DNA from 3 places in the Planococcus chinensis genome. Region 2 is predicted to be linked to each of the others. Evidence: riboswitches for the same ligand, from Rfam matches in the RefSeq annotation. Region 2 holds a riboswitch; each other region holds the start of a gene.

Region 1 (3,273 bases), on a different contig from region 2:
CCACAGTGCCAGTCCGGCAACCCAGAAAATTGCGACGCTGACCCAATAAGCTGTAATCATCTCCATTCCCCCTCTTAGTTTTCGACCGGCTGCTGCAATTGCTTATAGCCTGCGCCAGGATGCGTTCCTTTCAACCGGTTTTGGCCTTTGCCGTAAATCTTTTCTCGGTATGTGCCTTCTGTGTATTCTTTTTGTACTCGGCCGCGCTCCTGCAGGACAGGTACGACGAGTTCGACAAAGTCCTCAAAGCTTCCCGGAGCCAGTGTATAAGCGAGATTGAAGCCGTCGACGCCTGTTTCTTCAACCCAGTATTCGATTTCATCGGCAATTTGTTCCGGCGTTCCGACTGCGACTGGGCCTCTTCCGCCAATGCCGACAAACGTGGCAAGCTCTCGGATGGTCCATTTGCGGTCCGGGTCAGCACGTGTAAATACTTCGACCGCTGATTGCATCGCATTGCTTTGGATGTACTCCAATGTATCTTCGGGATCGTATCCTGAAAAATCGATGCCTGTCCACCCGCCGAGGAGGGCAAGCGCGCCTTCGTAGCTGACATAGCTTTTCAATTCCTCGTATTTGGCCTGCGCTTCCGCCTCCGTCTTGCCTATGATGGCAGTGAATGTCGTGTAGACGATGACATCCTCGGGATTGCGGCCATTTGCTAGGATCCGTTCACGAAGGGCCGCGACCCCTTTTTTCACAACCTGGGTGGTCGGGCCGGCAGTGAATACCGATTCCGCGTGCTTAGCCGCAAATTCCCGGCCGCGCGGCGAAGCACCTGCCTGGAACAGGACCGGCGTTCGCTGCGGCGACGGTTCTGACAGATGGGCACCGGGAACTTTAAAGTATTCCCCTTCGTGGCGGATATCATGGACTTTTGACGGGTCCGTGTAGACTTTCGCTTCTTTATCGCGTAGGACCGCGCCGTCTTCCCAGCTTCCTTCCCACAGCTTATAGCAGACTTCCAAGTATTCTGCTGCATAGTCGTAGCGCTGGTCGTGGCTCATCTGGTCCTCAAGTCCGATATTGAGAGCCGCGCTTTTCAGATAGGAAGTGACGACATTCCAGCCAACCCGCCCTTTGGTCAGATGATCCAATGTCGACATGCGCCGTGCAAATGTATAAGGATGTTCATGACTGACTGAAGCTGTAACCCCGAAACTCAAATGTTCAGTGACCGAAGACATCAGCGGCACAATAAGCAGCGGGTCATTGACCGGAGATTGAACCGCATTTCGGAGAGCGGCGTCCCGTGAACCGTTATAAACATCATAGGTGCCCAGTACATCCGCCAGGAACACGGCATCGAATTTTCCTTTTTCCAATAGCTTGGCAAGTTCAATCCAGTATTCGCTATCCGTGTATGTATGGGACCGGTCTTCTGCATGGAGCCATAGCCCTGGAGATTGGTGTCCTCCGGCACAAGCCATTTCAAATGCGTTCAAGTAAATCCGTTTTTTCGTCATGTTCTTCCTCCTCATGTTTGATAGTTTAATTTGCACGGCTCCGCCAGCAGAAAAGATAAAAGCCCTCTTTTTCTCAAAAAATGAGAAAAAGAGGGCCGCATAAATTAAATGGACGGTTTCCGCTCTCTTATCTCCCAAGAAAAAATCTTGCTGGAATTAGCACCTTTCTGACAAATGTCAGAGGTTGCTGAAGCGTCAACGGGCCAGTCCCTCGGCTTCTCTGGATAAGATTATTAAATTTAAATCCTATCATAATACTAGGATATGGATAAGTCAACCAAACATTTAAAATTTTTGATTTATTTTATTGTAAATTATTACCTTTCGGTATAAATTTAAGAGAATAGTAAAGGAGATTACCATGAAAAATATAAGCAGAATCGCTGCGCTCGGGCTGCCGCTCTTTCTGCTGTCCGGCTGCTTCAATGCCCCTTCTTTGATTACTGAAGAGTACAGCCGCATGGAAGCCGAAAGGGACGATGCCCTTCTATTTGAAACCGGAGATTCACGCGAGATTGAAGAAGCCATTGATGCCATCAACAGCGGGCGCCGGGAGGAGACGCACGAATGGGAGCTGCCGGAACCCGAAGGCACCCTCACCTTCTCAAACGCTAAAGAGGAGTTGGTACTGACACTTTTTGACGATGGAGAGACCATTGATGAATATTTCGTCTACGTTGAATTGGATTTGGAGTGACGCACAAACCCCCGTCCCAGGAACTTTCCGGAACGGGGGTTTTAGGTTTTATTCGGTTGCTTTGACTGCTGCGAGGTTCCGGATAATGGCTTCCGTCACACCTGCTGTGTCGTGCGTGCCGCCGATGTCGCGCGTCATGATGCCTTGGCGCGTTGTTTCGGCAATCGCCCGGTTGAGCTGTTCCGCTTCTTCTTCGAGCCCAAGATGGCTGAGCATCATCGCGGCGCTGGCGATCGAGCCGATCGGGTTGGCAATGCCCTGCCCGGCGATGTCCGGCGCCGAGCCATGGACCGATTCGAACATGCTCGGCGCTTTCCGCTCCGGGTCCAGGTTGGCGCTCGGCGCAAGGCCGAGGCTGCCGGCAAGCGCACTGCCGAGATCGGAAAGGATGTCGGCAAATAAATTCGACGCCACCACTACTTCTAGCTCTTCCGGACGCAGCACGAAGTGGGCGGCGACGGCATCGACCAGCCCCTGTTCCGCTTCGACGTCCGGGTACTCTTTGCTGACACGGGCGAATACTTCATCCCACAAGACCATGCCGTATTGCTGGGCATTGCTTTTCGTGACGCTGAGCACCCGTTTGCGCTTGCGCGTGCGGGCTAGTTCAAACGCAAAGCGAATGATGCGCTCGCAGCCGTGTTCCGTGAAAAGCGCGGACTGGACCGCGACTTCCTTGCCCGGGCCGCGTCCCGCGAAATTGCGGCCGCCGATGCCGGAGTATTCCCCTTCGGAATTCTCGCGGACAAGCACCCAATTGAGCGTATCGACATCGGGATGGTTGAGGCGCCGCGGCACCCCGGGCAGAAACTCGATCGGGCGCACATTCGCCCATTGGTCAAGCCCTTGGCAGATCGCCAGTCGCAGTCCCCACAGCGATACATGGTCCGGCACGCCCGGAAATCCGACCGCCCCGAAATAGATGGCGTCGTAGCCCTTCATCTTTTCCACGCCGTCTTCGTCCATCATCTTGCCATGCTCGAGATAGTATTCGCATCCCCACGGGAAGGTGTCCTTTTCAAAAGCGAAGCGGCCACCTGATTCTTCTGCTATATGGTCCAGCACCTGAAGCCCTGCAGCGATCACTTCCTTGCCGATGCCGTCTCCCGG
Region 2 (3,273 bases):
TCGGTGCAGTTGGCACCGTAATCAGCCCCGTCAAGTCCATGCCGTTTTCCTTTGAGAAGTTTTCAAGATAAACGGAATGCTGGAACAAGTTGGCATCGAGGTCGCCGTTATCCAAAGCATTGTTCGGCTGGATGTAATCGCTGAATTCAACGATTTCCACTTTATAGCCTTTTTCTTCAAGCGCCGGTTTGAACGCTTCGTTTAGCATATCGCTGTATGGCCCGGCAGTGCCGCCCAGTTTGATGGATTTGGAATCGGCGCTGGATTCTTCCCCGCTGCAAGCAGCAAGCAGTGTGAGCAGTACGAATAGTGCAGCTAGTAAGGCAATCTTTTTCATATAAGTTTCTCTCCCTTTTCTATCGTTTGTCTATTGCTTTTGACGTCCAATCCCCGAGTTGCTGAAGGATTTGGACGAGAACAATCAAAATGACGACCGTGACGATCATGATCGTGTTGTCGTAGCGGTAATAGCCGAAGCGGATTGCCAAATCGCCGATGCCGCCTCCTCCGACGACGCCTGCCATGGCTGAATAAGCGACCAGCGAGATGATCGTAATGGTGACGCCCTGGACAAGGCCTGTCTTCGCTTCCGGCAGCAGCACATCCTTGATGATCATCCACGGCGTGGCGCCGACCGCGACAGCCGCTTCGATGACGCCTTTATCGATTTCCCGCAAAGAGGTCTCGACGATGCGGGCAAAAAATGGAATTGCGGCAACCGATAGCGAGACGCTGGCTGCAGCAGGGCCGATTGTAGAGTCTACCAGCAGCTTTGTCAGCGGAATCAGCGCGACCAGCAGGATGATGAATGGGATGGAACGCACCATATTGACAATGAACCCCAAGACCGATTTGACGAACCGGTTCTCGAGAAACAGGCCGCGGTCGGTAACAAAAAGAACGATGCCGAGCGGCAAGCCGATGATGATGGCGATTGCCAAGGAGATGCCGATCATATACAAAGTTTCGCCGAACGCTTTTGAAATGTCCGGCCATAATTCCATCATATGCTGAAAATCAAAGCCCATTTCCAATCACCTCCACAGTTGCGCCCCGGCCTTCCATATAAGTGATGGCCCGGCTGATATTTTCCGGTCTGCCCTGGATTTCCATCAGGAACAGGCCAAGCGGTTTTTCCTGGATATATTCGATGGATCCATGAAGAAAGTTGCCTTTGACATCGAAATGCTGAACTGTGTCCGTAATGACGCCTTCGCCGGCGACTGCGCCTTTGAACTGTACTTTGATGACGCTCCCGGTGCAGGCCGCTAGTATCGGGGCCGGTACATCAAAAGACACGACCGATGAGATGAATTCCTTCGTCAATGCCGTCTGGGGCGAGGAAAACAGGTCGTAAACTTCACCTTCTTCAATCACCCTTCCGCCTTGCATCACAGCCATCCGGTCGCAGATTTCTTTGACAACATTCATCTCGTGCGTAATCAGAACGATCGTGATGTTCAATTCCCGGTTGATTTTCTTCAACAGCCGCAGGATGGACAATGTCGTATTCGGATCAAGCGCCGATGTCGCTTCGTCGCATAGGAGCACTGAAGGATTGTTGGCAAGTGCCCGGGCAATGCCGACGCGCTGCTTTTGCCCGCCGCTTAGCTGCGAAGGGTAGACATCCTTCTTGTCGGATAGGCCCACCATCTCAAGCAGTTCATCAACCCGTTCGGCCGCTTGCGCTTTCGGCAGTTTTGCCGCCTTCAAGGCAAAAGCGATGTTTTCAGTGACCGTCTTCTGGCTGATCAAATAGAAATGCTGGAAGATCATGCCGATTTTCAAACGCGACTGCCGCAGTCCTTCGCCTTTCAATTGGGTAAGGTCCACGCCGTCGATTTTGATTTCGCCGCTTGTTGGGCGCTCGAGCAGGTTCATGCAGCGGAGCAAAGAGCTCTTCCCCGCTCCCGAGTAGCCGACAATACCGAATACTTCGCCTGCCTCCACCGTTAGGGAGACATTGTCCACACCCGTGACGGTGCCTTTTTTCGTCTGGTACTCTTTCGAAAGATTCGTGATGCTGATCATGGCGGTGCTCCCTCCTTTTTAGGCCAATAAAAAACGCCTCTTCCATTAAGAAAGAGGCACCGAATTGGATTAGGCTTATCTCTCAGAATAGATTCATTCTGCAGGAATTAGCACCTTCCCAGATCGCTCTGGAGGTTGCTGGACGTCATAGGGCCTGTCCCTCGGTCTCTCTTGATAATGTTCCATATGTAATTGTTTTTAGCTTGTACCCAATAGTAAAGAACATTCAGCCCGCTGTCAAAGCTTTTTTAAAATTTTTATTTTTTATTCAACCGAAATTCAATTCCTCGTCCACTCTGCCAATGACCATATACGCCGATGTCCCGTTGAAATAATAGGCCGGCTGATTTCCGGCATCGGCCCGGCAAATCGCTGATGGAATTTCAATTTCCCGCAATGCCTGCATCATTCCCTCAACGGCTTTGGTGAATGTCGGACCCGTCACGCCTGTCATCACATGCGTATCCAAAAAATACGCTTTGGCATCAAGTGGCTTCATTGGTTTTTCCGCACAGCTATGCAGCAATAAATGCTTGAGCAGGAACGCATGGGCAGCTGGCAATTTTTCGCGGATGCCATTATAGATCAATTCCGGGCCGTCCGTGTTGAAAAAAAGGATAATGGTGTCTTTCGGATCCTTTTCAATAGCTGCAACAACCTGCGCATGCCCGCATTGAACATGTTCATCCGCCGAAAGGATACGGTAAGCGGAATTCCGGAGTTCATCCGTGCAGCGGCAGAGTTCTGTGAACATTTCCGAAAAGTCTGCGCTATCAAGTGCAGTTGAAGAAACGGAACTTGCCGCAAACGCCCGGCTGCCGATATGCAACGAGCTGCTCGACATGTGCTGCAATGCACGCTTGACCTGATCGGCATTCAGTTGATAGGCGTTCTCCGGGTAACGGGATTGGTTATCCAGCGCTTGCTGCAGCTGGCAAAGAGCTTCGGCGTGCATATGCTGCTGGTGGAACAGCCCGCCCAGGCGGTATGCCGCTAGCGGATTCACCGGGTCGTATTGCAGCACTTTTTTCATAGCCTGTTCGGCTGCATAGCGCTTATTGGCATCGTTGGATGCCGCCTGGCCGCAGTAGCACAGCAGATAATTGATCAGTTTCTGCTGGATGTATGTATAGTAATGGGCATAATCCGCATCTTCCGCCGCTAATAGCTTAAGATGGTTGTGCATTGCATCATAAAGTTCAATCTTGGAATAATCCAAATCCCCTTGGGTATTTTCAGCTT
Region 3 (3,273 bases), on a different contig from region 2:
ATCAATAATGGCAAGCCGTTTTCATGGGCAATCTCCGCCACTTTTTCAACATCAAAGACGTTCAGGCTAGGATTGCCGATGATCTCCCCGAAAATCGCTTTTGTCTTGTCTGTGATGGCGCCCCGGAAGTTTTCCGGATCCGTGCCGTCGACGAATTTCACCGTGATGCCGTATCTCGGCAAGGTATTGGCGAACAAGCTGACTGTGCCTCCGTACAAATTGCTGTCTGCCACGATTTCGTCGCCGGCTTCCGCCAAGTTCAATATGGAGAATGCGATGGCCGCCATGCCGGAAGACAGGGCGACAGCTGCCGACCCGCCTTCAAGAAGAGCCACACGCTGTTCAAATACATCCACCGTAGGGTTCATGATGCGCGAATAGATATTTCCTGCTTCTTTCAAGCCGAACAAGTTCTGGGCATGTTCCGTATTCTTAAACACATAGGAAGTCGTTTTATGGATGGCGACCCCTCTCGCTCCGGTCACTGGGTCCGGCTGCTGTCCGCCGTGCAATAAAAGCGTTTCTGGTTTAAAATTTGTCATTTCTATTCCTCCTAAGGTTTTTTTGATGGAAACCGCGGGTTGAGGAGGGAACAGAAAAAGCCCTCTTCGGTTAAGAAGAGGGCCGTCACATACGGGTATGCCTCCTCTCATCTGCCAGATCCCGTCTTTCCGGATCTGTAGGATTTAGCACCTTTCCAAGCTGAGCTGCTTGTCGGTTGCCGGGCATCACAGGGCCTATTCCCTCCGCCTCTCTTGATAAGAGTATTCAGATTTAGTTTTCCATCATGTCCTGAAGTATATAAAATGGATGTGGGATTTGTCAAGCGGATAATTCTAAAAATTTTGAAACCTGCGCTTCTTTCAAACGTTAAATCTATAAGAGAAGGAGTGGAAAAGATGTTTTCATGGATAGTTATTGCTCTCATCATAGGTTATATTGTCGGCTGCATGCATGGTTCACTGGTCGCGCAGCTGTTGACAGGCGTCAACATCAAAAAAGAAGGCGTCAAAAATTCAGGCGCTTCAAATGCAGCCATCGTGCTCGGCTGGAAATACGGAGCGCTGGTCGCTTTCCTGGATATTCTCAAAGGCGCAGCTGCCGTGTGGGTGTTCCGCTGGGCGCTGCATGCTTCTTCACTTTCAGAAGAAACCGTCTGGGCCCTGCTGTTCGTCGTCGGTGCCGGCGTCGTCGTCGGACACAACTTCCCTTTCTATATGAGGTTCAACGGCGGAAAAGGAACAGCGGCCGTCATCGGCGTCATGCTGGCGCTCGACTGGAAGCTTGGCTTGGCCGGCCTGCTGCTTCTTGTCGGAGCAGCACTCGCCACCAATTACCTGGTCGCGGGCGTCTTGGTCCTGTATGCCACGTTCTTCGCCATTGCCTGGTGGCCCGCTGAAGGCGGACTTCCTTTGTTCATTGCTGCTGCGCTGTTCGCGATGGCTGTATTCAAGCACACGGAAAACATTTCCCGCATCGCAAACGGCACTGAAAACAAGGTTTCTTCCGTATTCCGGAAAAAGGCTGAAGGATCTTCCTGAAATTTTTTTAAAAGAAAAGGTTGACTTTTTCAACAATCCCCCATAAAGTAGTCCTTACAAATCAAATACGTACATCACTTTCTTATCCAGAGAAACCGAGGGACAGGCCCTATGACGTTTCGGCAGCGGATTCGCATCATGCGAAAACTGTGCTAACTCCTGCAAACGCATTTTTGCGTTTGGAAGATGAGAATGAGATGGTTTCATGCCGAAGCCTTCTTTTTTCTTGTGGATAAGAAAAAAGGGGGCTTTTTTCGTTCACTTTCGGATAAAAAGCCCTCTGCGAAAAGATTTGCATTACTGGAACAGCTTGAGGAGGCTTACACTATGATTCAATTCGAGGAGGTAACAAAAACCTACCAGTCCGGCAAACAGTCGATCCACGCGCTGAACGGCATCGACCTGACTGTTGAAACTGGTGAAATATACGGCGTCATCGGCTTCAGCGGCGCCGGCAAAAGCTCGCTGATCCGGACAGTCAACCTGCTGGAGCGACCAAGCAGCGGCCGCGTGCTGATTGACGGAAAAGACATCTCCACCTTGTCCGCAAAAGACATTCGCCAGACGCGGAAAGACATCGGAATGATCTTCCAGCACTTCAACTTGCTGAATTCCAAAACCGTTTTCCACAATGTCGCCATGCCGCTCATCCTCGCCAAAACGCCGAAAAACAAGATCAAGGAACAGGTGAAGGACCTGCTGGATTTTGTCGGCCTGGGCGATCAGGCAGACAAATATCCCGACCAGCTTTCCGGCGGCCAGAAACAGCGCATCGGCATTGCCCGGGCGCTTGCCACCAATCCATCAGTTCTATTATGCGATGAAGCCACTTCGGCGCTGGATCCGCAGACCACCCAATCCATCCTGGAACTGCTGCGCCGCATCAACCGCGAATACAACATCACGATCCTGCTGATCACTCATGAAATGGGCGTCATCCGTGAAATCTGCGACAAAGTGGCAGTGCTTGAAGCAGGCAAAGTCATCGAACAGGGAACGGTGTTCGAAGTGTTCACCAATCCGCAGCACACGACGACCCAGCGCTTTGTCCGTTCCGTCATGAATGACGAACTGCCGGAATCGCTGCTGAAGCAGATCCAGGACCCGGACCGCAAGCACACCATCTACCGGATCCAGTTCACCGGCGCTTCTGTTGGACAGCCGCTAATGTCGCGGATATCCAGGGACTTTAACCTGGACCTGAATGTTTTGTTTGGCAATATCACCGAACTGCAGGGCGAACCATACGGCAATCTCATTGTCGAATTTACCGGCCCTGCCGCTGAAATCCAGCTGGCCTTAACATCCATACGCAGCAGCAATGTCAAAGTCGAGGAGGTGCGGAATTATGCTAGTTGATAACGAACAAATCTTGGAAGCCCTCTGGGAAACCATCTACATGACGGGCGCATCCTTCCTGTTCTCGCTGGTCATCGGCTTCCCGCTCGGCATTCTGCTGGTCGTTACCCGAAAAGGCCATTTATTGGCGAACGAACCGGTTTCAAAAGTACTGAATATCATCATCAATATTTTCCGGTCCGTGCCTTTCATCATTTTGATGGTCGCCATCATCCCGATCACCCGGCTGATTGTCGGCACATCCATCGGGACGGCCGCTGCCATCGTGCCGCTCGTCTTCTATGCCGGGCCTTATATCGCCCGGCTGATCGAAAACTCGCTGCTTGAAGTCGACCATGGTGTTATCGAAGCGGCCCAAGCCATGGGGGCATCG

Evidence for each region. A riboswitch is a leader RNA that binds a small molecule or an ion and turns the genes downstream of it on or off. The one in region 2 is predicted to bind S-adenosylmethionine.
Region 1: another riboswitch for S-adenosylmethionine. It lies ahead of ACFSDB_RS00530 (LLM class flavin-dependent oxidoreductase); the one in region 2 lies ahead of ACFSDB_RS07375 (methionine ABC transporter ATP-binding protein).
Region 3: another riboswitch for S-adenosylmethionine. It lies ahead of ACFSDB_RS11820 (methionine ABC transporter ATP-binding protein); the one in region 2 lies ahead of ACFSDB_RS07375 (methionine ABC transporter ATP-binding protein).

The regions. Positions count from the first base shown of each region.
Region 1 covers NZ_JBHUFW010000002.1:90,596-93,868, reverse strand. Annotated here, with positions in the region: gene ACFSDB_RS00530 (LLM class flavin-dependent oxidoreductase) at 75-1,466, opposite strand; SAM riboswitch class I at 1,591-1,697, opposite strand; gene ACFSDB_RS00525 (YdbL family probable chaperone protein) at 1,828-2,163, shown strand; gene ACFSDB_RS00520 (tartrate dehydrogenase) at 2,212-3,273, opposite strand, start outside.
Region 2 covers NZ_JBHUFW010000004.1:1,015,637-1,018,909, reverse strand. Annotated here, with positions in the region: gene ACFSDB_RS07385 (MetQ/NlpA family ABC transporter substrate-binding protein) at 1-337, opposite strand, end outside; gene ACFSDB_RS07380 (methionine ABC transporter permease) at 357-1,028, opposite strand; gene ACFSDB_RS07375 (methionine ABC transporter ATP-binding protein) at 1,018-2,031, opposite strand; SAM riboswitch class I at 2,104-2,212, opposite strand; gene ACFSDB_RS07370 (tol-pal system YbgF family protein) at 2,300-3,273, opposite strand, start outside.
Region 3 covers NZ_JBHUFW010000009.1:11,381-14,653, reverse strand. Annotated here, with positions in the region: gene ACFSDB_RS11830 (O-acetylhomoserine aminocarboxypropyltransferase/cysteine synthase family protein) at 1-542, opposite strand, end outside; SAM riboswitch class I at 647-765, opposite strand; gene ACFSDB_RS11825 (glycerol-3-phosphate acyltransferase) at 900-1,541, shown strand; SAM riboswitch class I at 1,621-1,734, shown strand; gene ACFSDB_RS11820 (methionine ABC transporter ATP-binding protein) at 1,869-2,900, shown strand; gene ACFSDB_RS11815 (methionine ABC transporter permease) at 2,890-3,273, shown strand, end outside.